2 regions of the Streptomyces sp. NPDC031379 genome follow, and region 2 is predicted to be linked to the other one. Evidence: predicted binding sites of a transcription regulator. Region 2 holds the regulator's gene; the other holds the start of a gene.
The links. Region 2 encodes HrcA, which represses chaperone genes, less so after heat shock. Its sites were predicted from a motif close to TTNGCACTCNGNNNNNCNGAGTGCNAA; they were not measured.
Positions count from the first base shown of each region.

Region 1: groES (co-chaperone GroES) is a predicted target of HrcA. The motif match lies at 10,543-10,569, and genes of this name have one in related genera.

Region 1 covers NZ_JBVIIT010000001.1:527,442-539,427, reverse strand. Annotated here, with positions in the region: gene ACZ5CW_RS02555 (GuaB3 family IMP dehydrogenase-related protein) at 1-677, opposite strand, end outside; gene guaB (IMP dehydrogenase) at 793-2,301, opposite strand; gene ACZ5CW_RS02545 (sigma-70 family RNA polymerase sigma factor) at 2,465-3,052, opposite strand; gene ACZ5CW_RS02540 (response regulator transcription factor) at 3,559-4,170, opposite strand; gene ACZ5CW_RS02535 (WhiB family transcriptional regulator) at 4,552-4,881, shown strand; gene ACZ5CW_RS02530 (LysR family transcriptional regulator) at 4,968-5,876, opposite strand; gene ACZ5CW_RS02525 (MOSC domain-containing protein) at 5,956-6,624, shown strand; gene ACZ5CW_RS02520 (SDR family NAD(P)-dependent oxidoreductase) at 6,721-7,494, shown strand; gene ACZ5CW_RS02515 (ester cyclase) at 7,569-8,276, shown strand; gene groL (chaperonin GroEL) at 8,336-9,964, opposite strand; gene groES (co-chaperone GroES) at 10,088-10,396, opposite strand; gene ACZ5CW_RS02500 (polysaccharide deacetylase family protein) at 10,626-11,444, opposite strand; gene ACZ5CW_RS02495 (polysaccharide deacetylase family protein) at 11,441-11,986, opposite strand, start outside.
Region 2 covers NZ_JBVIIT010000011.1:59,628-71,613, reverse strand. Annotated here, with positions in the region: gene ACZ5CW_RS17715 (ribonuclease Z) at 1-309, opposite strand, end outside; gene ACZ5CW_RS17710 (histidine triad nucleotide-binding protein) at 316-669, opposite strand; gene ACZ5CW_RS17705 (S41 family peptidase) at 766-3,927, opposite strand; gene ACZ5CW_RS17700 (hypothetical protein) at 4,049-4,591, opposite strand; gene ACZ5CW_RS17695 (VOC family protein) at 4,680-5,072, opposite strand; gene ACZ5CW_RS17690 (16S rRNA (uracil(1498)-N(3))-methyltransferase) at 5,091-5,831, opposite strand; gene ACZ5CW_RS17685 (nitronate monooxygenase) at 5,828-6,916, opposite strand; gene dnaJ (molecular chaperone DnaJ) at 7,017-8,153, opposite strand; gene hrcA (heat-inducible transcriptional repressor HrcA) at 8,154-9,170, opposite strand; gene ACZ5CW_RS17670 (MBL fold metallo-hydrolase) at 9,345-10,079, shown strand; gene ACZ5CW_RS17665 (DUF3097 domain-containing protein) at 10,114-10,914, shown strand; gene hemW (radical SAM family heme chaperone HemW) at 10,988-11,986, opposite strand, start outside.

The DNA of each region.
Region 1 (11,986 bases), on a different contig from region 2:
TTGCGCGTGGTGTGCGCGGCGCCGCCGCCGAAGCCGACCAGGACGCCGGCCGCGCCGGTACGCATCAGGTGCAGGGCGGCCGTGTAGGTGGCGCAGCCGCCGACGATCACCGGGACGTCCAGCTCGTAGATGAACTGCTTCAGGTTCAGCGGCTCGTGCGAGGACGACACGTGCTCCGCCGAGACCGTCGTACCGCGGATGACGAAGATGTCCACGCCCGCGTCCACGACCGCCTTGGAGAACTGGGCCGTGCGCTGCGGGGAGAGCGCGGCCGCCGTGACCACGCCGGAGTCGCGCACCTCCTTGATGCGGGCGCCGATCAGCTCCTCCTTGATGGGAGCCGCGTAGATCTCCTGGAGGCGGCGGGTCGCCTGCTCGGCGGGCAGCTCGGCGATCTCGTCCAGCAGCGGCTGCGGGTCCTCGTACCGCGTCCACAGGCCCTCGAGGTTGAGCACGCCGAGGCCGCCCATCTCGCCGATGCGGATGGCCGTGGCCGGGGAGACGACGGAGTCCATGGGGGCGGCCAGGAACGGCAGCTCGAAGCGGTAGGCGTCGATCTGCCAGGCGATCGAGACCTCCTTCGGGTCCCGCGTACGGCGGCTGGGGACGACGGCGATGTCGTCGAAGGCGTACGCCCGGCGGCCGCGCTTGCCGCGCCCGATCTCGATCTCAGTCACGTCTGTGGCCTTTCCCTGATGCGTTTCAGCGTCTTCCAGTATCGCCGACGCCCATGACAAGGGCGGCCCCGGAGAACCCGGGGCCGCCCTCAGACAGTCTCCACGCGCGCGTGGGTCACCTCTTGCTGCTGTAGTTCGGCGCCTCGACCGTCATCTGGATGTCGTGCGGGTGGCTCTCCTTCAGACCCGCCGAGGTGATCCTCACGAACCGGCCGTTGCTCTGCAGGTCCGGGACCGTCCTGCCGCCGACGTAGAACATCGACTGGCGCAGGCCGCCGACCAGCTGGTGGACGACGGAGGACAGCGGGCCGCGGTAGGGCACCTGGCCCTCGATGCCCTCGGGGATCAGCTGCTCGTCGGAGGCCACGCCCTCCTGGAAGTAGCGGTCCTTGGAGAACGACCTGCGGTCGCCGCGGGTCTGCATCGCGCCGAGCGAACCCATGCCGCGGTACGACTTGAACTGCTTGCCGTTGATGAACAGCAGCTCGCCCGGGGACTCCTCACAGCCCGCGAGCAGCGAGCCGAGCATCACCGTGTCGGCACCCGCGACCAGGGCCTTGGCGATGTCGCCGGAGTACTGCAGACCACCGTCGCCGATCACCGGGACACCGGCGTCCTTGGCGGCCAGCGCGGCCTCGTAGATCGCGGTGACCTGCGGGACACCGACGCCGGCGACCACGCGGGTCGTGCAGATGGAGCCCGGTCCGACACCGACCTTGATGCCGTCGGCGCCCGCGTCGACCAGGGACTGGGCACCGTCGCGCGTGGCGACGTTGCCGCCGATGACGTCGACGCCGGAGGAGTTCGACTTGATCTTGGCGATCATGTCGCCGACCAGGCGGGAGTGACCGTGCGCGGTGTCGACGACGATGAAGTCGACGCCCACCTCGATCAGCGCCTGGGCCCGCTCGAAGGAGTCACCGGCCACGCCGACCGCGGCGCCGACCAGGAGGCGGCCCTCGGCGTCCTTGGCGGCGTTCGGGTACTTCTCCGCCTTGACGAAGTCCTTGACGGTGATCAAGCCCTTGAGGACGCCCTCGTCGTCGACCAGCGGGAGCTTCTCGATCTTGTGCTTGCGCAGCAGCTCCATGGCCTCGGGGCCCGAGATGCCGACCTTGCCGGTGACCAGCGGCATCGGGGTCATGACCTCGTGCACGCGTCGGCTGCGGTCGCTCTCGAAGGCCATGTCACGGTTGGTGACGATGCCGAGGAGCTTCTTGTCGCCGTCGGTCACCGGGACGCCGCTGATGCGGAACTTGGCGCACAGCGCGTCGGCCTCGGCGAGCGTGGCCTCCGGGTGGATGGTGATCGGGTCGGTGACCATGCCGGACTCGGAGCGCTTCACCAGGTCGACCTGGTTGGCCTGGTCCTCGATGGAGAGGTTGCGGTGCAGGACGCCGACGCCGCCCTGGCGGGCCATCGCGATCGCCATGCGGGACTCGGTCACCTTGTCCATGGCGGCGGACAGCAGCGGGATGTTGACCCGCACGTTCTTGGAGACGTACGAGGCGGTGTCGATCTCGTCGGGTGCCATGTCCGACGCGCCGGGCAGCAGCAGCACGTCGTCGTAGGTCAGCCCGAGTGTCGCGAATTTACCGGGCACTCCGTCGACGTTTGCAGTCATGACACCTTCCCCAAATGGCCTTGATCGGTGCGGATGTCCATGCTAACGGGAAGCGTCGCTAGCAAATTCCACGGTACGGGGTCGCTTCCGGCTTCGTATGTTCGTACGGAACCGGCGGCGCACCCGTTCAGAGGCGGAGCTACGGCAGCTCCGCGAAGGGTGGTTACTGCTCGGCGAGCGCCCTGAGGCGGCTCAGCGCCCTGTGCTGGGCGACCCGCACCGCCCCGGGTGACATTCCCAACATCTGCCCCGTCTCCTCTGCGGTCAAGCCCACGGCGATGCGCAGCAGGAGCAGCTCGCGCTGGTTCTCGGGGAGGTTGGCCAGCAGTTTCTTGGCCCACTCGGCGTCACTGCTGAGCAGGGCGCGCTCCTCGGGGCCGAGGGAGTCGTCCGGGCGCTCCGGCATCTCGTCCGAGGGGACGGCCGTGGATCCCGGGTGGCGCATCGCGGCGCGCTGCAGGTCGGCGACCTTGTGGGAGGCGATGGCGAAGACGAACGCCTCGAAGGGACGGCCGGTGTCGCGGTACCGGGGCAGGGCGAGGAGGACCGCCACGCAGACTTCCTGGGCGAGGTCCTCGACGAAGTGGCGCGCGTCACCGGGAAGCCGGGACAGCCGGGTACGGCAGTAGCGCAGCGCCAACGGGTGGACATGGGCGAGCAGATCGTGCGTGGCCTGCTCGTCCCCGTCGACGGCACGATGCACGAGCGCACCGATCGCCCCGTGGGCCGTGCCCGCCTCGTCGTCGCGCATCGGTCCATGGTGCCTTGCGGCCGTCCGGTCCGTCGCATCGTGTTCGTGGTTGTGCACCGAAGCGTTATGAGCAGGTGCGCCGGCACTCATCCCCTGCGCCCTCCCCTTCCGCTCGACCGACTCGTCCCCGAGAGACTCCACACCCTCAAGGATGCGGCATCCGCGCCGAAACGAGCAGCGGGCGTCCGGCGGGGCGCCTTGCACACCACCCGCCGGCACGTCCGGCGGGATCGTAGACCCGGCGCGCGAGCGGCCGGCGCGCGAACGCCCCGGCCCCCGTCGAACGGCCCCGCCACGGATGCCTCCACCGAAGCGGGACACGGGGCATGACCTGCGCCGCGCCGGCGTCGGCGACCGGCTGCACGCAGCCGTGCGCACCCTCGGAACACCTGACGCGCCGACCCGGTGTCGTCCGGCTGCTGCCGAGGGAGGCGGAGCCGTTCCCGGCCTCGGGAACGGTGCCCGGTGCGGTCCGGTCCCGCCTGCCCCGCAGGGCTGCGCATGTCCTACCGGACCAGTCCCCAGCGGAACCCGAGCGCCACCGCGTGGGCCCGGTCCGAGGCGCCGAGCTTCTTGAACAGGCGCCGGGCGTGGGTCTTGACGGTGTCCTCGGAGAGGAACAGCTCGCGGCCGATCTCGGCGTTGGAGCGGCCGTGGCTCATGCCCTCCAGGACCTGGATCTCCCGCGCGGTGAGCGTGGGCGCGGCGCCCATCTCGGCCGAGCGGAGGCGGCGCGGGGCCAGGCGCCAGGTGGGGTCGGCCAGCGCCTGCGTCACGGTGGCGCGCAGCTCCGCGCGCGAGGCGTCCTTGTGCAGGTAGCCCCGGGCGCCGGCGGCGACCGCGAGGGCCACACCGTCGAGGTCCTCGGCGACGGTGAGCATGATGATGCGGGCGCCCGGGTCGGCGGACAGCAGTCGGCGGACGGTCTCCACGCCGCCCAGGCCGGGCATGCGCACGTCCATCAGGATGAGGTCGGAGCGGTCGGCGCCCCAGCGGCGGAGGACTTCCTCGCCGTTGGCCGCCGTCGTCACGCGCTCGACACCGGGCACGGTCGCGACCGCGCGGCGGAGCGCCTCTCGGGCAAGCGGGGAGTCGTCGCAGACGAGGACGGATGTCATGACCGCCCTCCGCAGCTGATGCGCGTCACCTTGAGCCTCCAGGCTGGTACGGAATCGTCACCTGTGCGGTCGACCGTCTCGGACGCCTGCCCGAGCGCTTGTGTTTTCAACCGCCTCCGCACTCTCAACGACGGTCACTCGAAAGAGTTACGGGGCTGCGTGCCGTCTTCGGCACTCTATGTGAGGGCACCGACACGGTGCAGACATGCCCGACAGACCCTCAACTTTTCATCACAACCAATGCCCCATTTAGCCGTTTTTGCTCCCGTTTCTCAGTGTCTGGAGCTAGATTCGCAATGAGTCATATTTTCATCTCCTTAGACCGGACATGTACGGTCGTTGGCACCGTATCCGCCCAGAACGGCTACAAGGGGTCACGTAATGGCAGATTTCTCCCGCCTTCCCGGACCGAACGCGGACCTGTGGGACTGGCAACTGCTGGCTGCCTGCCGCGGGGTGGACAGCTCGCTCTTCTTCCACCCGGAGGGCGAGCGCGGGGCGGCTCGGAGCGCTCGCGAGAACTCGGCCAAGGAGGTCTGCATGAGGTGCCCGGTCCGTGCGGAGTGCGCGGCGCACGCCCTGGCGGTGCGCGAGCCGTACGGGGTCTGGGGCGGCCTGACCGAGGACGAGCGTGAGGAGCTGATGGGACGGGCACGCAACCGCCTGGTGACGGCGTCGACCACGAGCGGGGACCCCGCCCCGAATCACTGAAGGAACGTTTCTGCATCCATGGCCCGCCAGGCGTGGCCACTCCCTCACGGGCACGCGCGCGCGTGCCCACGTCCTTGCCGGGGCCCTTATGAACGCCCGGCCACCCGGGCCGCCCGGGCCAGCTGTTCCAGCGTCGCCGCCACGGTCGGCACCTGCGCCAGGTCGGGCAGGGTGAGTGCGACGATCTCCCGCCGCACCGCCGGCTCCAGCCGCACCGCCCGCACCCCCCGCGGCCGTACCGACTCCACCGCCAGCTGCGGCAGCACGGCCACCCCGAGTCCCGCGCCGACCAGGCCGACCACCGCCGGGTAGTCGTCGGTCGCGAAGTCGATGCGCGGAAGGAAACCGGCCCCCTCGCAGACCTGTACGAGCTGGCCGCGGCAGCGCGGGCAGCCCGCGATCCACGGCTCCTGGGCCAGCTCCCCGATGGCGACGGTCTCCGCACGCGCGAGCCGGTGCCGCTCGGGCACGAGGGCCACCAGCCGGTCCGTCAGCAGGGGCCGTACGACCAGGTCGTCCCAGTCCTCGGCGACCGCGGCCCCCTCATAACGGAAGGCCAGGGCCAGGTCGCAGTCGCCTTCGCGCAGCAGTTCGACGGACCTGGGGGGCTCGGCCTCCTCCAGGGAGACGCGGGTGCCGGGGTGGGCGGCGCGCAGGGCGGCGAGGGCGGTGGGGACCAGGGTGGAGCTGCCGCTGGGGAAGGAGACCAGCCGGACCCGGCCGGCCCGCAGGCCCGCGATGGCGGCGACCTCCTCCTCGGCCGCGGTGAGTCCGGCGAGGATGCCCGAGGCGTGCCGGACCAGGGCCTCACCGGCCTGGGTCAGACGCATCTCGCGGCCGCTGCGGACCAGCAGCGGGGTGCCGACGGAGGATTCCAGGGCCTTCATCTGCTGGCTGACGGCGGGCTGGGTGCAGCCCAGTTCGCGCCCCGCCGCCGAGAAGGAACCGGTGGTGGCGACGGCGCGCAGGACGCGGAGATGACGGGCCTCGATCACCCTCTGAGTATAAGGGCAGCTTGGGGGTGGCGCCCCATATTCGCTCGACGCTTTGAGGCAGGTCACGTACCGTGCGGGCATGAAGCTTCTCTCGGTCAACCTCGGCCGCCCGCAGCCGGTGTCGTACACGGACCAGCCGGACGGCGTGACGGGCATCGACAAGAAGCCGGCCGACGGGCCGGTGCGGGTGGCGGCGCCGGGCCTCAAGGGGGCCGGCGCGAGCGGGCTCGCCGGCGACGCGGTGTGCGACCTGCGGCACCACGGCGGCGACGACCAGGCGGTGTACGCGTTCGCGCGCGAGGACCTCGACGACTGGGAGCGCGAGCTGGGCCGATCGCTGCCCAACGGCTGCTTCGGGGAGAACCTGACGACGAACGGACTGGACGTCTCCGGCGCGCTGATCGGCGAGCGCTGGCGGATCGGTTCCGGGGTGCTGCTGGAGGTGACCTCGGGGCGGATTCCGTGCCGCACGTTCCAGGGCCATCTGGGCGAACGGGGATGGGTGAAGAGATTCACCCGGAAGGGCGCCACCGGAGCCTACCTGCGGGTGATCGAACCGGGCGAGATACAGGCGGGCGACGCGGTCGAGATCGTGCACCGGCCGGAGCACGGCGTGACGGCGGCGATGCAGTTCCGCGCGGTCACCACCGAGCGGGAACTGCTGCCGCGGCTGCTCGCCGCGGGCGCGGCACTGCACACGGAGACCATGGTGAAGGCCCGCGAGTACGTGGAGCGGTACGGCGGCTGAGGACGCGTCAGCACGGCCGTGGGAGGCGTCGGCGCGGCTGTGGTGAAGGCGCCGTGGGCAGCGGACGCCGTCGGGCCGGGTCACTACCCTTGGGCCATGACAACGGCTCTGATTACGGGATCGACCGCGGGGATCGGCGCCGCGTTCGCGCGGCGGCTGGCGGCTGACGGACACGACCTCGTCCTGGTGGCGCGGGATACGAAGCGGCTGCGCGAGCAGGCGACCGAGCTGCACGACCGGCACGGCGTCGAGGTGGAGGTGCTGACCGCCGATCTGTCCGAGGACAAGGGCATCGAGGCGGTCGCGGACCGGCTCGGCGACCGGAAGAACCCGGTCGACCTGCTGATCAACAACGCCGGGTTCGGCAACAAGGGCCGCTATCTGGACGTGCCCATGGCGGACGAGCTGAAGATGCTCAAGGTGCACTGCGAGGCGGTGCTCCGGCTGACGTCGGCGGCCGCCGCGGCGATGCGCGAGCGCGGGCGGGGCGGGGTCGTCAACGTCGCCTCGGTGGCCGCCTTCGTGCCGCGGGGCACGTACGGGGCGTCGAAGGCCTGGGTCGTGCAGTTCACGCAGGGCGCGGCGAAGGACCTGGCGGGCAGCGGGGTGCGGCTGATGGCGCTGTGCCCCGGCTTCGTGCGCACCGAGTTCCACGAGCGGGCCGGTATGGGCACGGACAACATCCCGGGGTGGATGTGGCTGGACGCCGACAAGCTGGTCGCGACGGCGCTGGCGGACCTGGCGCGCGGCAAGTCGCTGTCCGTCCCGGACCCGCGGTACAAGGCGCTGATGGGTCTGGTGAAGGTGACGCCCCGGGGGCTGATGGGCGGGATCTCCTCCAGGACCGGGCGCAGGTACGGGCCGCGGTAGCGAACGGGTGGCGCTGCCGCCCCGGTGCGAAAATGGGGGGGACGGTACCGGGCGAGGGGCCGGGAGGCGGCGTCATGACCTTCGTACAGCTCATCGAGTGCAGAACGAGCCGGCTGGACGAGATGAACCGGCTCATGGACGACTGGGTCGCGCAGACCAAGGGCAGACGGACGGCGACGCACGCACTGGTCGCCAAGGACCGGTCGGACGCTTCGCACATCGTCGAGGTGGTGGAGTTCCCGTCGTACGAGGACGCGATGCGGAACTCGAACCTCCCGGAGACCGACCGGATCTTCCAGGAGATGGTCGCGCTCTGCGACGAGATGCCGACCTTCACGGACCTGGACGTCGTACGGGACGACCAGCTGACCGTGGAGAGCGTGCGGCGGTTCTTCGACACGCTCGCGACCCGGGGCGACCTGCCGCCGCTCAACGACCTCCTCGACGAGGACGTCCACAGCCACAACCCGATCAACCCGCAGGACATGATCGGGCTGGACAACGTCCGCAGCGAGTACCGGATGTGGCGCAGCGGCTTCGACTTCGCCTTCGCGCTGGAGGACGTGATGGCCCAGGGCGACCGGGCCTGCGCGCGGTGGACCTGGAACGCCACGCACAAGGGTGACTTCCTGGGGATCGCGCCCACCGGCAGGGACGTCACGATGACCGGAGTGACGCTGTTCCGGTTCGGCGACAACGGAAAGATCGCCGAGACCTGGTGGCAGCACGACCAGCTGGGTCTGATGCAACAGCTGGGCGCGCTCGACCAGTTCGAGGAGTAGACGCGAAGGCCCGGCGCCCCCGAGGGGGTGCCGGGCCTCAGTGCCTGAACCGAGCTGCGTCAGTGGGCGTGGCCGTGGCTGTGGCCGTGGCCCGCGTCGGCCGGCTCCTCTTCCTTCTTCTCGACGACCAGGGTCTCGGTCGTGAGCAGCAGGGAGGCGATGGAGGCGGCGTTCTCCAGGGCGGAGCGGGTGACCTTGACCGGGTCGATGACGCCGGCCTTGACCAGGTCGCCGTACTCGCCGGTGGCGGCGTTGTAGCCCTGCCCGTTGTCCAGGTCCTTGACCTTGGACACGATGACGTAGCCCTCCTGGCCGGCGTTCTCGCCGATCCAGCGCAGCGGCTCGACCACGGCCTTGCGCACCACGGCGACACCGGTGGCCTCGTCGCCGGTCTTGTCGAGGTTGCCCTCGAGGACCTTGGAGGCGTGGACCAGGGCGGAGCCACCACCGGAGACGATGCCCTCCTCGACCGCGGCGCGGGTCGCGGAGATGGCGTCCTCCAGACGGTGCTTCTTCTCCTTCAGCTCCACCTCGGTGGCGGCGCCGACCTTGATCACGCACACGCCGCCGGCCAGCTTCGCGAGGCGCTCCTGGAGCTTCTCGCGGTCCCAGTCGGAGTCGGTGTTCTCGATCTCGGCCTTGATCTGGTTGACGCGGCCCACGACGTCCTCGGACTTGCCGGCGCCGTCGACGATGGTCGTGTCGTCCTTGGTGACCGTCACGCGGCGGGCGGAGCCCAGCACGTCCAGGCCGGCCTGGTCGAGCTTGAGGCCGACCTCCTCGGAGATGACCGTGGCGCCGGTGAGGACGGCCATGTCCTCCAGCATCGCCTTGCGGCGGTCACCGAAGCCGGGGGCCTTCACCGCGACCGCGTTGAAGGTGCCGCGGATCTTGTTCACGACCAGGGTCGACAGGGCCTCGCCCTCGACGTCCTCGGCGATGATCAGCAGCGGCTTGGAGGCACCCGACTGGATGACCTTCTCCAGCAGCGGCAGCAGGTCCTGGATGGAGGAGATCTTGCCCTGGTTGATGAGGATGTACGGGTCCTCCAGGACGGCCTCCATGCGCTCCTGGTCCGTCACGAAGTACGGCGACAGGTAGCCCTTGTCGAAGGCCATGCCCTCGGTGAAGTCCAGCTCGAGACCGAAGGTGTTGGACTCCTCGACGGTGATGACACCGTCCTTGCCGACCTTGTCCATCGCCTCGGCGATCAGCTCGCCGACCTGCTGGTCCTGGGCGGACAGCGCGGCCACGGCGGCGATGTCGGACTTCTCGTCGATCGGGCGGGCCGTGGCGAGCAGCTCGTCGGAGACGGCCTTGACCGCGGCGTCGATGCCCTTCTTCAGGGCCGCCGGAGAGGCGCCGGCGGCGACGTTCTTCAGGCCCTCGCGGACGAGCGCCTGGGCCAGCACGGTGGCGGTGGTGGTGCCGTCACCAGCGATGTCGTTGGTCTTGGTCGCCACCTCCTTCACCAGCTGCGCGCCGAGGTTCTCGTACGGGTCCTCGATCTCGACCTCGCGGGCGATCGTGACACCGTCGTTGGTGATGGTCGGGGCGCCGAACTTCTTGTCGATGACGACGTTGCGGCCCTTGGGGCCGATCGTCACCTTCACCGTGTCGGCCAGCTTGTTGACGCCGCGCTCGAGGGCGCGACGGGCGTCCTCGTCGAACTTCAGGATCTTCGCCATGACAGCGGGAGCCCTCTCGGAAATCTGTGGGTGAAAAAGGCACTGCGCCCCGGGCGCCCGGCTTCTTAAGTGGTCGCGGGGGCCAGGGGCGCAGCGTCAAGCATCAAAAGTGCTCGAGGTGACTTACTTCTCGATGATCGCGAGGACGTCGCGAGCCGAGAGGACGAGGTACTCCTCGCCGTTGTACTTCACCTCGGTGCCGCCGTACTTGCTGTACAGGACGACGTCGCCGACCTTGACGTCGAGCGGAAGGCGCTCGCCGTTCTCGAACCGGCCCGGGCCCACGGCGAGGACGGCGCCCTCCTGGGGCTTCTCCTTCGCGGTGTCCGGAATGACCAGGCCAGAGGCCGTGGTCTGCTCGGCGTCCAGCGGCTGGACCACGATGCGGTCCTCGAGCGGCTTGATGGCAACCTTGGAGCTGGCGGTCGTCACGATCCGACCTCCCCCTTCGGAGATCTCACGGGGTTAACTGTCTGAGGTGGCGACCAGGTCGATCCGTCGTCGCGGGTGCCGGACCTGCCCGTCGCGTTGTTGGCACTCTCCAGGGGGGAGTGCCAGAGCCGAGACTATGACCGCGATTAGCACTCGGTCAAGCGGAGTGCCAATCCCGTGCCGCGCGTCGGCCGGAGCCGGCCTCCGCCGGAAGCCGCTCGGCACCCGGTCACAGGTAGTCCTCGAGCCGTCCCACCGTCAGCCCCCGCCGCTGCACGCCGCGCAGAACCCGTGTGGTGCGTTCCGTCAGGGTCGGGCCCGTGGACTCGTCCGGACCGACCAGGACGATGTCCCCGGGGCGGAGGCGGTGGTCGCCCCGGGGGAAGTCGAGGTCCGCCGGGGTCACCGCGGCCCGCCACAGGACGACCGCGGAGATGCCGCACTCGGCCGCCGCGCGCAGGGTGGTGGTGTCGTACGTGCCGTAGGGCGGGCGGAGGAGGCGGGGGCGGACGCCGAGGCGGGCGTCGAGCCGGTTCTGCTGGCCGCAGATCTCGGCGCGCTGGGCGGCGTACGGCTGTCCGGCGAGCGCGCGGTGGTCGAGGGTGTGGTTCTGGATGCCGGCGCCGAGCCTGTGCAGACGGGCGAAGTGGCCGTGCCCGGGGCCGGCGACGCTGCCGGTGAGGAACAGACTGACGGGCAGGTGGAGTTCGCGGACCATGTCGGCGAAGCGGGGATCCCGCTCCGCGCCGCCGTCGTAGGTGAGGAAGACGACCCGGTCGCGGGTGGGGACGTGGTCCACGACGCGGGGCAGGGTGCCGCCCCCGGTGCGGGGGCCGAGGGCGAGGGGCCGGGTGGCGGGCCGGGGCGGGCGGGCCAGGGGCCGGGACAGGCCCCAATGACGGTAGGCCAGGTCGGGTGCGGGGCCGTGCGGGCGCACCCCTTCGGCCGCCTTCTTGCCGAGGCGTTCGATGGGGTCGACGGACTGCGCGCAGCCCGCGAGGAGGAGGGCCGAGGCGAGGACCGCGGCCAGGCCCCGCGCCCGCCTCACAGGTAGTCCTCCAGGCGGGCCACGGCGTAGCCCTCGCGCGTGACCTTGTTCAGGAAGCGGCGCATGTCGTCGACCATCGTGCCGTCCCAGTCGTCACGGCCGCGGAAGTGGGTGAGGACGATGTCGCCTCGGCGCAGCTGCCGGTCGTCCTCGCGGTACTCCCAGTGGTCGACGAAGACCTCCTCGTTCCAGATCGGCGCGTACTTGATGCCGCAGGCCTTGGCGGCGACCAGGGTGTCCTGGTTGTAGTTGCCGTAAGGGGGGCGGAAGACGGTCGGCGCCTTGCCGAACTGCGCCTTCATGACGGCCTGCATGCCGCAGATCTCGTCCTTCTGCTCCTCGTAGGACAGGCCCGGCAGGTAGGGGTGGTGCAGCGTGTGGTTGTCGAGGGTGTTGCCGTAGGACCGCATCTTGCGGAAGTAGGCGTAGTCGTCCGCCACCAGGTAGTTGCTGAGGAAGGCGGTGTACGGGATCTTCAGGTCCCGCATCATGGCGAGGAACCTGGGATCCTTCTCGGCGCCGTCGTCGATGGTCAGGAAGAC
Region 2 (11,986 bases):
CAGCCGGTCGAAGAAGCGTTGCCCGGAGCGCGGGTAGTGCGCGGTGACCTCGTGCGGAACCTGGTCGAGGTTGATCCGCTGGATGACCCCGGCGAGGCCGAGGGAGTGGTCGCCGTGGAAGTGCGTGACGCAGAGCCGGTTCAGGTCGTGCGCGGCGACCCCGGCGCGCAGCATCTGCCGCTGCGTGCCCTCGCCGGGGTCGAACAGGATGCCCTCGCCGTCCCACCTGAGCAGGTAGCCGTTGTGGTTGCGGTGCCGGGTCGGGACCTGGCTGGCGGTGCCGAGGACCACCAGTTCACGGACGGACATCGCGCCCTATCCGGGAGGCCATTCCAGGCCACGGCCGCCGAGCACGTGCGCGTGGGCGTGCCAGACGGTCTGGCCGGCGCCGGGGCCGGTGTTGAAGACGATGCGGTAGCTGTCCAGTTTTTCCTCGTCCGCCACGGCCTGGGTCTCCCGCAGGACGTCGGCGGCGAGTTCGGGAGCACCGGCCGCCAGGGCGCCGGCGTTCTCGTAGTGCGCCTTGGGGATCACCAGAATGTGGGTGGGCGCCTGGGGGTTTATGTCCCGGAAGGCAACGGTGGTGTCGGTCTCGCGGACGATCGTCGCCGGGATGTGGCCCTCGACGATCTTGCAGAACAGGCAGTCGTCCTGCGGTTCCCCTGCCATACGCTGCGCTCGCTTTCGGCGGTGATCGGTTACGGGGGGCATGGTAGTCGGTCGGGTGCGGGTGGATGGGGGTTGCCCGCGCAGTTCCCCGCGCCCCTAGGTGGGCATGGCTGGAGGTGTCTTCGCGGGCCGTTGCTCCAGTGCCTCCAGGGCGAGGGCGATGGCCGCGTCCAGTTGGGCGTCCGTGCCCGCCGCCCAGTCCTGGGGGCGCTGGACGACCTCCACGTCCGGGTCGACGCCGTGGTTCTCGACGTCCCAGCCGTGGCCCTCCAGCCAGATCGCGTACTTGGGCTGGGTGACGGAGGTGCCGTCGACCAGGTGGTAGCGGCTGTCGATGCCGATGACGCCGCCCCAGGTGCGGGTGCCGACGACCGGGCCGATGCCGAGGGCCTTGATGGCCGCGTTGACGATGTCGCCGTCGGAGCCGGAGAACTCGTTGGCGACGGCGACGACGGGGCCGCGGGGCGCGTCGAGCGGGTAGCTGGTGGGGCGCATGCCGCGGGCCAGGTCCCAGCCGATGATCCGGCGGGCCAGCTTCTCGACCACGAGCTGGGAGGTGTGGCCGCCGCGGTTCTCGCGGACGTCGACCACGAGCCCCTCGCGGGCGACCTCCACCCGCAGGTCGCGGTGGATCTGCGCCCAGCCGGGGGCCTGCATGTCGGGGACGTGGAGGTAGCCGAGCCGGCCGCCGGAGGCCGTGTGGACGTGGGCGCGGCGGTCGGCGACCCAGGCGTGGTAGCGCAGCGGTTCCTCGTCGGCGACCGGGACGACGACCGTGTGGCGCGGTTCGCCGCCGCCCGCCGGGGACACGGTCAGCTCTACGGGGTGGCCGGCCGTGCCGACGAGGAGCGGGCCAGGGCCGGTCACCGGGTCCACGGCGTGTCCGGCGACGGCGATGATCGCGTCGCCGGGGCGCACGGCGACGCCGGGCGCGGCCAGCGGGGAGCGGGCGTCCGGGTCGGAGGTCTCCGAGGGCAGGATGCGGTCGATGCGCCAGCTCCCGTCCTCGTGGCGGGAGATGTCGGCGCCGAGCAGTCCGTGCCGGGCGCCGCCGCCGCGGCGGCCGCCGCGCGGGCTGACGTAGGCGTGCGAGGTGCCGAGTTCGCCCTGCACCTCCCACAGCAGGTCGACCAGGTCGCTGTGGGTGGCGAGCCGGGCCAGCAGCGGCCGGTAGCGGCCGAGGACGCCGTCCCAGTCGACGCCGCCGAGGTCGGGCCGCCAGAAGTGGTCGCGCATGAGGCGGCCGGTCTCGTCGTACATCTGCCGCCATTCGGCGGCCGGGTCGACGGTCTGCCGGACCCGGGCGAGGTCGACGGTGACGCTGGTGTCGCCGTCGTCGTCGCTGCCGGTGCGTCGGTCGCTGGGGACGACCCGGAGCCGGCCGTCGCTCCACAGCAGGACGCGTTTGCCGTCGCCGCTGACCTCGAAGTGGTCGGCGGCGGAGGCGAGATGCTCCAGGCGGCGCTGGGCCAGGTCGTAGCGTTCCAGCTCGGTGTGCGGGTCGGGGTCCTCGGGGTGGGCGCGGGAGGCGCCGAGGACGCCGTGCACGGGGTGGCGCAGCCACAGCACGCCGTCCTTGGCGGCGCGCAGGGTGGAGTAGCGGCCGGCCTCGACCGGGAAGGGCACGATCCGGTCGGCGAGGCCTTCGAGGTCGATGCGGGTGGCGGGGGTGCCCTCGCCGTCGGGGGTCTCGTCCTTGTCGGGCGTCTCGAAGGGGCGGCCGTGCCGCTGCGGGCCGAACGGCGACGGGGTGACGGCGGCCAGCGTGATCAGGTGCGGCCGGGCGCCGACCACGAACGCGAGGTCGAAGACGTGCTCGTCGTAGACCGGGTCGAAGGCGCGGTTGGAGAGGAAGGCGAGGTGCTTGCCGTCGAGGGTGAAGGCGGGCGCGTAGTCCTGGAAGCGCAGCGGGGTCGCCTCGGTGACCGACAGGTCGGTGGTGTGGGCGATGCGCAGCTGGGACAGCGGGAGGGGGCCGGGGTGGGCCCAGGCCAGCCAGGCGGAGTCGGGGGAGAAGGCGAGCCCGGACACCTCGCCGTCGTCGCTGCGGTCGACCTCGCGGACCTCGCCGGTCTCCCGCTCCACCAGCAGCAGCCGCCCGTCGTGCGCGGCGACGGCCGCCCGGCTGCCGTCGGGTGACACGGCCAGCTCCAGGACCCGGCCGAGCTGCCCGGCGGCGAGCCGGCGGGGCGGGGCGCCGGGCACGGTGCCGGTCGCGGGGGCGAACTCCAGGGCGTCGTCCCCCTCCGCGTCCGTCACCCACACCGCCCACTCCTCGCCCTCGGCGCGGAAGGCGCGGGGCAGCCGGGCCCGGACGCCGGGGGCGGCGGCGAGGGCACGGGCGGGACCGGAGCGGTGGGTGACCCAGTGGACGCCGCCGCGCACGCAGACGGCGCTGCCCCGGGCGGTGTGGTCGGGAGAGGCCTCCCCGAACCAGCGGGAGGCGTTCAGCGGATACGGCCGCAGGTCCACGCGGGGGCCGCCGAGCCGGACCTCCAGCCGGCGCGGCTCGGCGCCCTCCAGGTCGTCCAGCAGCCAGAGTTCACCGGCACAGCTGTAGACGACCCGGCTGCCGTCTCCGGCCGCGTGCCGGGCGTAGAAGCCGTCCAGAGGTGTGTGCCGGCGCAGGTCGGAGCCGTCGGGGAGGGAGGAGTACAGCGCTCCGGTGCCCTCGTGGTCGGAGAGGAAGGCGATCCGGTCCCCCGCCCACACCGGGCACTCGATGTTCCCGTCGATCTCCTCGTGCAGCCGGACGAACTCGCCGGCGCCCTCGGCCCCCTCGGCGGCGCGGTCGATCCACAGCTTGCCCGCCGTGCCGCCCCGGTAGCGCTTCCAGTAGGCGGCCTCGCGGCCCATCGGCGCGGACAGCAGCACGGTGGCCGGCCCCGGCGCCACGTCGCCGACCGGCCCGTACGGCAGGGTCTCGGCCGGTCCGCCGTCCAGCGGCACGGCGTGCGCCCAGCTGTGGCGGAAGCTGTGCCGGCCCTGCGCGCCGAGCGCGAGCACCCGCCCGTCCGCCGTCCAGCCACGCACCTCGGTACGGATGTTCCCCCAGTACGTCAGCCGCTCGGCGGGGCCGCCGTCGACGGGGGCGACATGCACCTCGGGAGCGCCGTCCCGGGTGGAGGTCCAGGCCAGGAACCGCCCGTCCGGCGACACCCGGGGCAGGGTCACCGGCATGTTGTCGGCGCTGACCCGCCAGGCGCGGCCGCCGTCGAGGGGCGCGAGCCAGACGTCGTCCTCGGCGACGAACGTCACCAAGTCGCCGTGCAGATGGGGAAATCGGAGATAGGCGGAAGATTCCGTGGTTCCCGTCGTAGCACCCAGAGTCACCCCGTCACTGTACGCAGCGGCCGGTGTGCCCCGCTCCCGGTTCCGATCACTTGCCCTCGACGGGCCGGCAGCTGGGGTAGCGCTCGCACCAGATGGTCTGGGTGACGGTGACCGTGACGGTGGGCCGCGGCTGCCCTCCGGTGGGCGGGCGGTACGTCGGCCCGGGTGTGGCGTCGCAGTCGCCGAGCCCGCGCACGTGGAACACCCGTCTGCCGCCGACCTCGGCGGTCAGGTCTCCGCGCACACAGGCACCGTCGACGGCCTTGGTCACCGTCCCGGCGACGACGATCTTCCGCCCGTCCCTGGTCTCGCCCTGGCAGTCGACGGACACGACGGTGGACTCGCTCGGCGAGGGCGACCGGTCCGCCGTGCCGCCGCCGTCGCCCTGGCGGCCGGTGCAGGAGAGCCAGGCGACGTCCACATGCTGCCGTTCGAGCCGGGCGGTCGCCGTCGTGTCCGTCGTGTAGGCGACGGTCCCGGCGCCCAGTCCCCCCGGCTCACAGGCCACTACGGCACCACCGGCCACCAGCACGAGTCCCGCCGCGCCCAGAGCCCGCTTCCCGCGCTTCTTCCGTCTCCATGCCCCCATGGAGGGCAGCGTGCCACCGGCATGGTCGGGGCGGAAGGGCGCATACGGCCACTCACCCGTTCGTGGCCCCCGCGCCGGCTCGCCACCGTCACCCGAGCAGCAGCAGCCACTCCTGCAGCTCGACCAGGTTGCCCTCGGGGTCCTTGAGATGGGCCACGCGCATGCGGTCGGTCATGGGGGCGGGTCCGTGCAGCAGGGTGGCGCCCCGGGAGGTGATCTCCGCGCAGTAGGCGTCGAGGTCGTCCACGCGCAGCACGACCAGGGAGCGGTGGCCGGTGGCGGCCTCGCCCAGTTCGTCGAGGACCTCGGCCATCATCGCCCGGTCCTGCAGCGCGATCCCGGCGGAGCCCGCGTGCGGGCTGAACTTCTCGTAGGGGCCCTCGGTCGCGCCGGACTGCGGCTTGAGGCCGAGGACGTCGGTGTAGAAGCGGTAGCAGGCGGCGAAGTCGGTGACCAGCAGCCGGACTTGGACGAGTTCCACGGTGTCCCCCAGGTGGTGTCAGGACCAGCGGCCGGTGCGGCCCAGCAGAAGAGCCGCCGCGGCGGTGCCGGCGGTGGATGTGCGCAACACGGTAGGACCGAGGACGTACGGCTTCGCACCCGCCTGCGCGAACAGCGCCAGCTCCTCCGGGGAGACGCCGCCTTCCGGACCGACGACCAGCACGATCTCGCCGTGGTCGGGCAGGTCGGCGGTGGCGAGCCGCTCCTCGCCGCTCTCGTGGAGCACGGCGGCGAAGTCCGCCCCGGCGAGCAGCGCGCCGACCTGTCGGGTCGTCGCCGCGTCCGCGACCTCGGGGAAGCGGACCCGGCGGGACTGCTTGCCGGCCTCACGTGCGGTGGCCCGCCACTTGCCGAGGGACTTCAGCCCGCGGTCGCCCTTCCACTGGGTGATGCAGCGGGACGCCTGCCAGGGCACGATGGCGTCGACGCCGACCTCGGTCATGGTCTCGACGGCCAGTTCGCCGCGGTCGCCCTTGGGCAGGGCCTGCACGACGGTGATCCGCGGGGTGGCCGGGGGCTCCTCGTGGACGGCCTCCAGGTCCGTGACCACCAGCCGGTCCTTGCCCTCGGCCGCCTTGACGACGCCCTCGGCCCAGCGGCCGCGTCCGTCGGTGAGGACCAGGTCCTCGCCCGGCCGCAGCCGCTTCACGGACACGGCGTGCCGCCCTTCGGGGCCGTCGAGCACGAACTCCGGCCCGATGCGGTCGAGTCGGTCCACGACGAAGACGGGCTTGGTCATCGGCGGTCACCCCCGGTCGCGGGAAGCTCCGACAACGCTGTCCCGGCCTCGGCGAGTTCGGCCACCAGCACCTCCACCAGCCGACCGGCCGGCAGTTCCCGGGCCAGCCGGTGGCCCTGGCCCGCCCACAGCGCCATGCCCTGCGCGTCCCCGGCCTTGGCGGCGGCCTTGCGCAGCGGGGAGGTGAGGTGGTGGATCTCCGGGTAGGCGGCGGGGGCGTACGGGCCGTGCTCGCGCAGGAAGCGGTTGACCAGCCCGCGCGCCGGACGGCCGGAGAAGGCGCGGGTCAGCTCGGTGCGCGCGAACAGGGGGTCGGTCAGCGCCTGCTTGTGCAGGGCGGGGGCGCCGGACTCGGGGGTGGCGAGGAAGGCGGTGCCCAGCTGGGCCGCGCTCGCGCCCGCCGCGAGGACGGCGGCGATGTGGGCGCCGCGCATGATGCCGCCGGCGGCGACGACCGGGATGCTCACGGCCTCGCGGATCTGCGCGATCAGCGACAGCAGTCCGAGGCCGGAGCGGTCGTTCTCGGGGATGTCCCGGTGGGTTCCCTGGTGGCCGCCGGCCTCCACGCCCTGCGCGATCACCGCGTCCGCCCCGGCCCGCTCGACCGCGCGGGCCTCCTCGGCGGTGGTGGCGGTGACCAGCGTGACGGTTCCGGCGCGGCGCAGCGAGTCCAGCACGTCCCGGCTCGGCACGCCGAAGTGGAAGGAGACCACCGGCACCGGGTTGTCGAGGAGGACGGCGAGCTTGGCGTCGTAGCCGTCGTCCCGGCCGCTGTCCGGGTCGCCCAGCTCGGTCTCGTACCAGGCGGCCTCGCCGGCCAGCTGGTGGGCGTAGACCTCGACCGCGCCCGACTCGGGGTACTCCGGCTGCGGCATGAACACGTTCACGCCGAAGGGGCGGCTCGTGAGCCCCCGCAGCTGCTTGATCTCCTGGTACATGCCGTCGGCCGTCTTGTATCCGGCGGCGAGGAACCCGAGTCCGCCGGCCTCGGAGACGGCGGCGGCGAGCTGCGGAAGCGAGACGCCGCCCGCCATGGGAGCCTGCACGATCGGGTGGGGGAAGAGATCGGTCAGTGCGGTGGACATGACCGCATGTTGTCACGTCCTTTGGACAAGTCCGAATCCGGGCTTCCCGCGGCATAGGACAGCGGCATACGGGGTGCCGGAGCACCCCGTGGACGATGCCTCAGCGCCCGTTGAACGCGTCCTTCAACCGCGAGAACAGACCCTGCTGCCCCGGCTGGAACTGTCCCTGCGGACGCTCCTCGCCCCGCAGCTTCGCCAGCTCGCGCAGCAACCGCTCCTGCTCGGGATCCAGCTTCGTCGGCGTCTGCACCTCGACATGGACGATCAGGTCACCCCGGCCGCCGCCCCGCAGATGCGTGACGCCGCGGTTGTGCAGCGGGATCGACTGGCCGGACTGGGTACCGGGCCGGATGTCGACCTCCTCCATCCCGTCCAGGGTCTCCAGCGGCACCTTCGTACCGAGCGACGCCGCGGTCATCGGGATCGTGACCGTGCAGTGCAGGTCGTCGCCGCGCCGCTGGAAGGTCGGGTGCGGCAGCTCGTGGATCTCGACGTACAGGTCGCCGGCCGGACCGCCGCCCGGGCCGACCTCGCCCTCACCGGCGAGCTGGATCCGGGTGCCGTTGTCGACACCGGCCGGGATCTTCACCGTCAGCGTGCGACGCGAGCGGACCCGGCCGTCGCCGGCGCACTCCGGGCACGGCGTCGGCACCACGGTGCCGAAGCCCTGGCACTGCGGGCAGGGCCGCGAGGTCATGACCTGGCCCAGGAAGGACCGGGTGACCTGGGAGACCTCACCCCGGCCGCGGCACATGTCACACGTCTGGGCGGACGTGCCCGGAGCCGCGCCCTCACCGTTGCAGGTGTTGCAGACGACCGCGGTGTCGACCTGGATGTCCTTGGTCGTGCCGAAGGCGGCCTCGTCCAGCTCGACCTCGATCCGGATCATCGCGTCCTGGCCACGCCGGGTGCGCGAACGCGGCCCGCGCTGCGACGCCGTACCGAAGAACGCGTCCATGATGTCGGAGAAGTTACCGAAGCCACCGGCCCCGAAGCCGCCCGCGCCCGCGCCGCCCGACTGGGAGAGCGGGTCGCCGCCGAGGTCGTAGACCTGCTTCTTCTGCGGGTCCGACAACACCTCGTAAGCGGCGTTGATCTCCTTGAACCGCTCCTGGGTCTTCGGATCGGGGTTGACGTCCGGGTGCAGCTCGCGCGCGAGCCGACGGAACGCCTTCTTGATCTCATCCTGCGACGCGTCGCGGCGCACGCCGAGAACGGCGTAATAGTCGGTGGCCACTTACGACTCCGCCAGGATCTGTCCGACGTACCGTGCCACTGCGCGTACCGCTCCCATCGTTCCCGGATAGTCCATGCGGGTCGGTCCGACCACGCCGAGCTTGGCAACCGCCTCGCCGCCCGAACCGTAGCCGACCGACACCACGGAGGTGGAGTTGAGTCCTTCATAGGCGTTCTCGTGGCCGATGCGCACGGTCACGCCCGGGTCCTTCGCCTCGCCGAGGAGCTTGAGGAGCACGACGTGCTCCTCCAGTGCCTCCAGGACGGGCCGGATCATGAGGGGGAAGTCGTGCCCGAAGCGGGTGAGATTGGCGGTGCCGCCGATCATCAGCCGCTCCTCGTTCTCCTCGACGAGTGTCTCCAGAAGGGTGGAGAGCACCGTGGAGACCGTACCGCGGTCCTCCGGCTCGAAGGCGTCCGGCAGGTCCTCGACCAGCCTCGGCACGTCCGTGAACCGGCGGCCCGCGACCCGGCTGTTCAGCCGGGCCCGCAGATCCGCCAGCGAGGCCTCGCCGAACGGCGCCGGGCAGTCGACCATCCGCTGCTCGACCCGGCCGGTGTCCGTGATCAGCACGAGCATCACGCGCGCGGGAGCGAGCGAGAGCAGCTCCACGTGCCGGACGGTGGACCGGGTCAGCGACGGATACTGCACGACGGCGACCTGCCGGGTCAGCTGCGCGAGCAGCCGCACCGTGCGCGCCACGACGTCGTCGAGGTCGACGGCGCCCTCCAGGAAGTTCTGGATCGCCCGCCGCTCGGGCGCGGTCATCGGCTTGACGCCCGCGAGCTTGTCCACGAACAGCCGGTAGCCCTTGTCGGTGGGGATGCGCCCGGCACTGGTGTGCGGCTGGGCGATGAACCCCTCGTCCTCCAGGGCGGCCATGTCGTTGCGGACGGTCGCCGGGGAGACGCCGAGGTTGTGCCGCTCGGTGAGCGCCTTGGAACCCACCGGCTCCTCGGTGCCCACATAGTCCTGGACGATCGCGCGCAGCACCTGAAGCCTGCGTTCACTCAGCATCCGCGCGCACCTCCAGCACGTCAGTCCCCTCGTCCCATCGGGTCGTCCGCCTGGCACTCTTCCCATGCGAGTGCCAGAGTTCCCCGGCCCAGTGTACGGCTGTCAGGTACGCACTGGGCAAGGTCGGTGCTGTCCGTACCGGCTCGTGACGGCTCGTACCGCTAGCGTCGCGGTATGACGGTGACTTGGGAAGAGCTGGGGTGGGAGCGGCTGGCCGCCGGCGTCGGGCGGTGCCGGCTGCCCGGCTGGGACTGCACGGTGGGCCTCATCCTCGGCGAGGGTACGGCACTGTTGGTGGACGCCGGCTCGAGCCTGGCCGAAGGGGCGCGGCTGCGGGCCCGGGCCCAGGAGCTGTCCGGCGGCCGTGTGACCCATCTCGCGCTCACCCATCCCCACTTCGACCACGTCTTCGGGATGGCGGCGTTCGCCGGGACCGAGGTGTACGCGGCGGTGGGCACCGACGCGGTGTTCGCCCACGAACGCGCGGAGCTGCGCCTGGACGCGGTCCGGGGCGGGCTGCCGCCGGCCGACGCGGACGAGGCGGTCGACGCGCTCAGCCCGCCCCGGCACCTGGTCTCCGGCGAGTGGACCCTCGACCTCGGCGACGGCCGGCAGGCGCTGCTGGCCAACGTGGGCCCGGGGCACACCGCCCACGACCTGGCGGTCCTGGTCCCCGGCTCGGCCTCTGGGGAGCCGGAGGTGGTCTTCTGCGGCGACCTGGTCGAGGAGTCCGGCGAGCCCCAGGCCGGCCCGGACGCGGTCCCGTCCCGCTGGCCGGACGCGCTGGACCGGCTGCTGGCACTGGGCGGCGAGGACGCGCTGTACGTGCCCGGCCACGGTGCGGTGGTGGACGCGGGGTTCGTACGACGTCAACGCGACGAGCTGGCCTCGCGTTTCGGCGTGTCGTGAACCTGGCCGTGCCGCTTCTCCTATCGTCATCCGAATGCGCCAGTACACCTCCGACCTGACCCCGCCGTGGAAGAAGCCGAAGCCGGTCCCCGAGGTACCGGCCGAGCCGGGGCTCGTGGTGGAGGAGCCGGGCACCGGGTTCTGCGGGGCGGTGATCCGCTGCGAGGCGGGCACGGTGACCCTGGAGGACCGCTTCGGCAAGCACCGGGTGTTCCCGCTGGAGCCGCGCGGCTTCCTGCTCGAGGGCAGGGTGGTCACCCTGGTGAAGCCGGCCTCGGGCCCGGTACGGCCCAGCCGCACGGCCTCCGGCTCCCTCGCCGTCCCCGGCGCACGCGCGCGCGTGGCCCGCGCCGGGCGCATCTACGTCGAGGGCCGGCACGACGCCGAGCTGGTCGAGAAGGTGTGGGGCGACGACCTGCGCATCGAGGGCGTGGTCGTGGAGTACCTGGAGGGCGTGGACGACCTGCCGGCGATCGTGGCGGAGTTCGGGCCGGGTCCGGACGCGCGGCTCGGCGTACTGGTGGACCACCTGGTCCCGGGCACGAAGGAATCGCGGATCGCCGAGTCGGTGACGAGTGAGCACGCGCTCGTCGTCGGCCACCCCTACATCGACATCTGGGAGGCCGTGAAGCCCTCGTCCCTGGGCATTCCCGGCTGGCCCCGGGTGCCACGCGGCCAGGACTGGAAGACGGGGGTGTGCCGGGCGCTGGGCTGGCCGGAGAACACGGGGGCGGCCTGGCAGGGGATCCTGGGCCGGGTGCGGTCGTACAGGGATCTGGAGCCGGAGCTGCTGGGCCGGGTGGAGGAACTGATCGACTTCGTGACCGCCCCCTAGAAGCGGGCGGTCACCCAGCCGCGGGCAGGCGACAGGGGCCCCTGCGCGACACCGGGCGCCTTCGGCGACGGCCCTAGTCCACCAGGTCCCGCACCACCGCGTCCGCCAGCAGCCGCCCGCGCAGCGTCAGCACCGCACGCCCCTCGTCGTACGGGCCGGTCTCCAGGAGGCCTTCGCCCAGCGCCCGCCGGGACGCCGCGAGCCCCTCCTCCTTGAGCAGGGACAGCGGCACCCCCTCCCGCAGCCGCAGCTCCAGCAGGATGCGCTCCACCCTGCGGTCCTCGTCCGGCAGGACCTCACGCCCGGCCCCCGGCGACCGCCCCGACGCCAGCGCCGCCGCGTACGCCCCCGGGTGCTTGACGTTCCACCAGCGCACCCCGCCCACATGGCTGTGCGCGCCCGGTCCGGCGCCCCACCAGTCGGCACCCCGCCAGTACAGCTCGTTGTGCAGGCAGCGGCCCGCCTCCGAGGTGGCCCAGTTGGAGACCTCGTACCAGTCGAAACCCGCCGCGGACAACGTCTCCTCGGCGATCAGGTAGCGATCGGCGTGGGCGTCGTCGTCGGTCATCGGGACCTCGCCCCGGCGGATGCGGCGGGCGAGCTGGGTGCCCTCCTCGACGATCAGGGCGTAGGCGCTGATGTGGTCGGGCCCGGCACCGATGGCCGCGTCCAGGGACGCCCGCCAGTCGTCGTCGCTCTCCCCCGGTGTGCCGTAGATCAGGTCGAGGTTGACGTGCTCGAAGCCCGCCGTCCTCGCCTCCGCCACACACGCCTCGGGGCGGCCCGGGGTGTGCGTGCGGTCCAGGATCCTCAGCACGTGCTGCTTGGCGCTCTGCATGCCGAAGGAGATCCGGTTGAAGCCGCCTTCCCGGAGGGTGGTGAGATACGCCGGGTCCACCGACTCCGGGTTCGCCTCCGTGGTGATCTCCGCGTCCGGTGCCAGGCCGAACTCGTCACGGATCGCGCCCAGCATCCGTACGAGGTCGCCGGCGGCCAGCAGCGTCGGCGTACCGCCCCCGACGAAGACCGTCCGGACCGCGCGCGGGTCGTCGCCGAGCACCTTCCGGGCCAG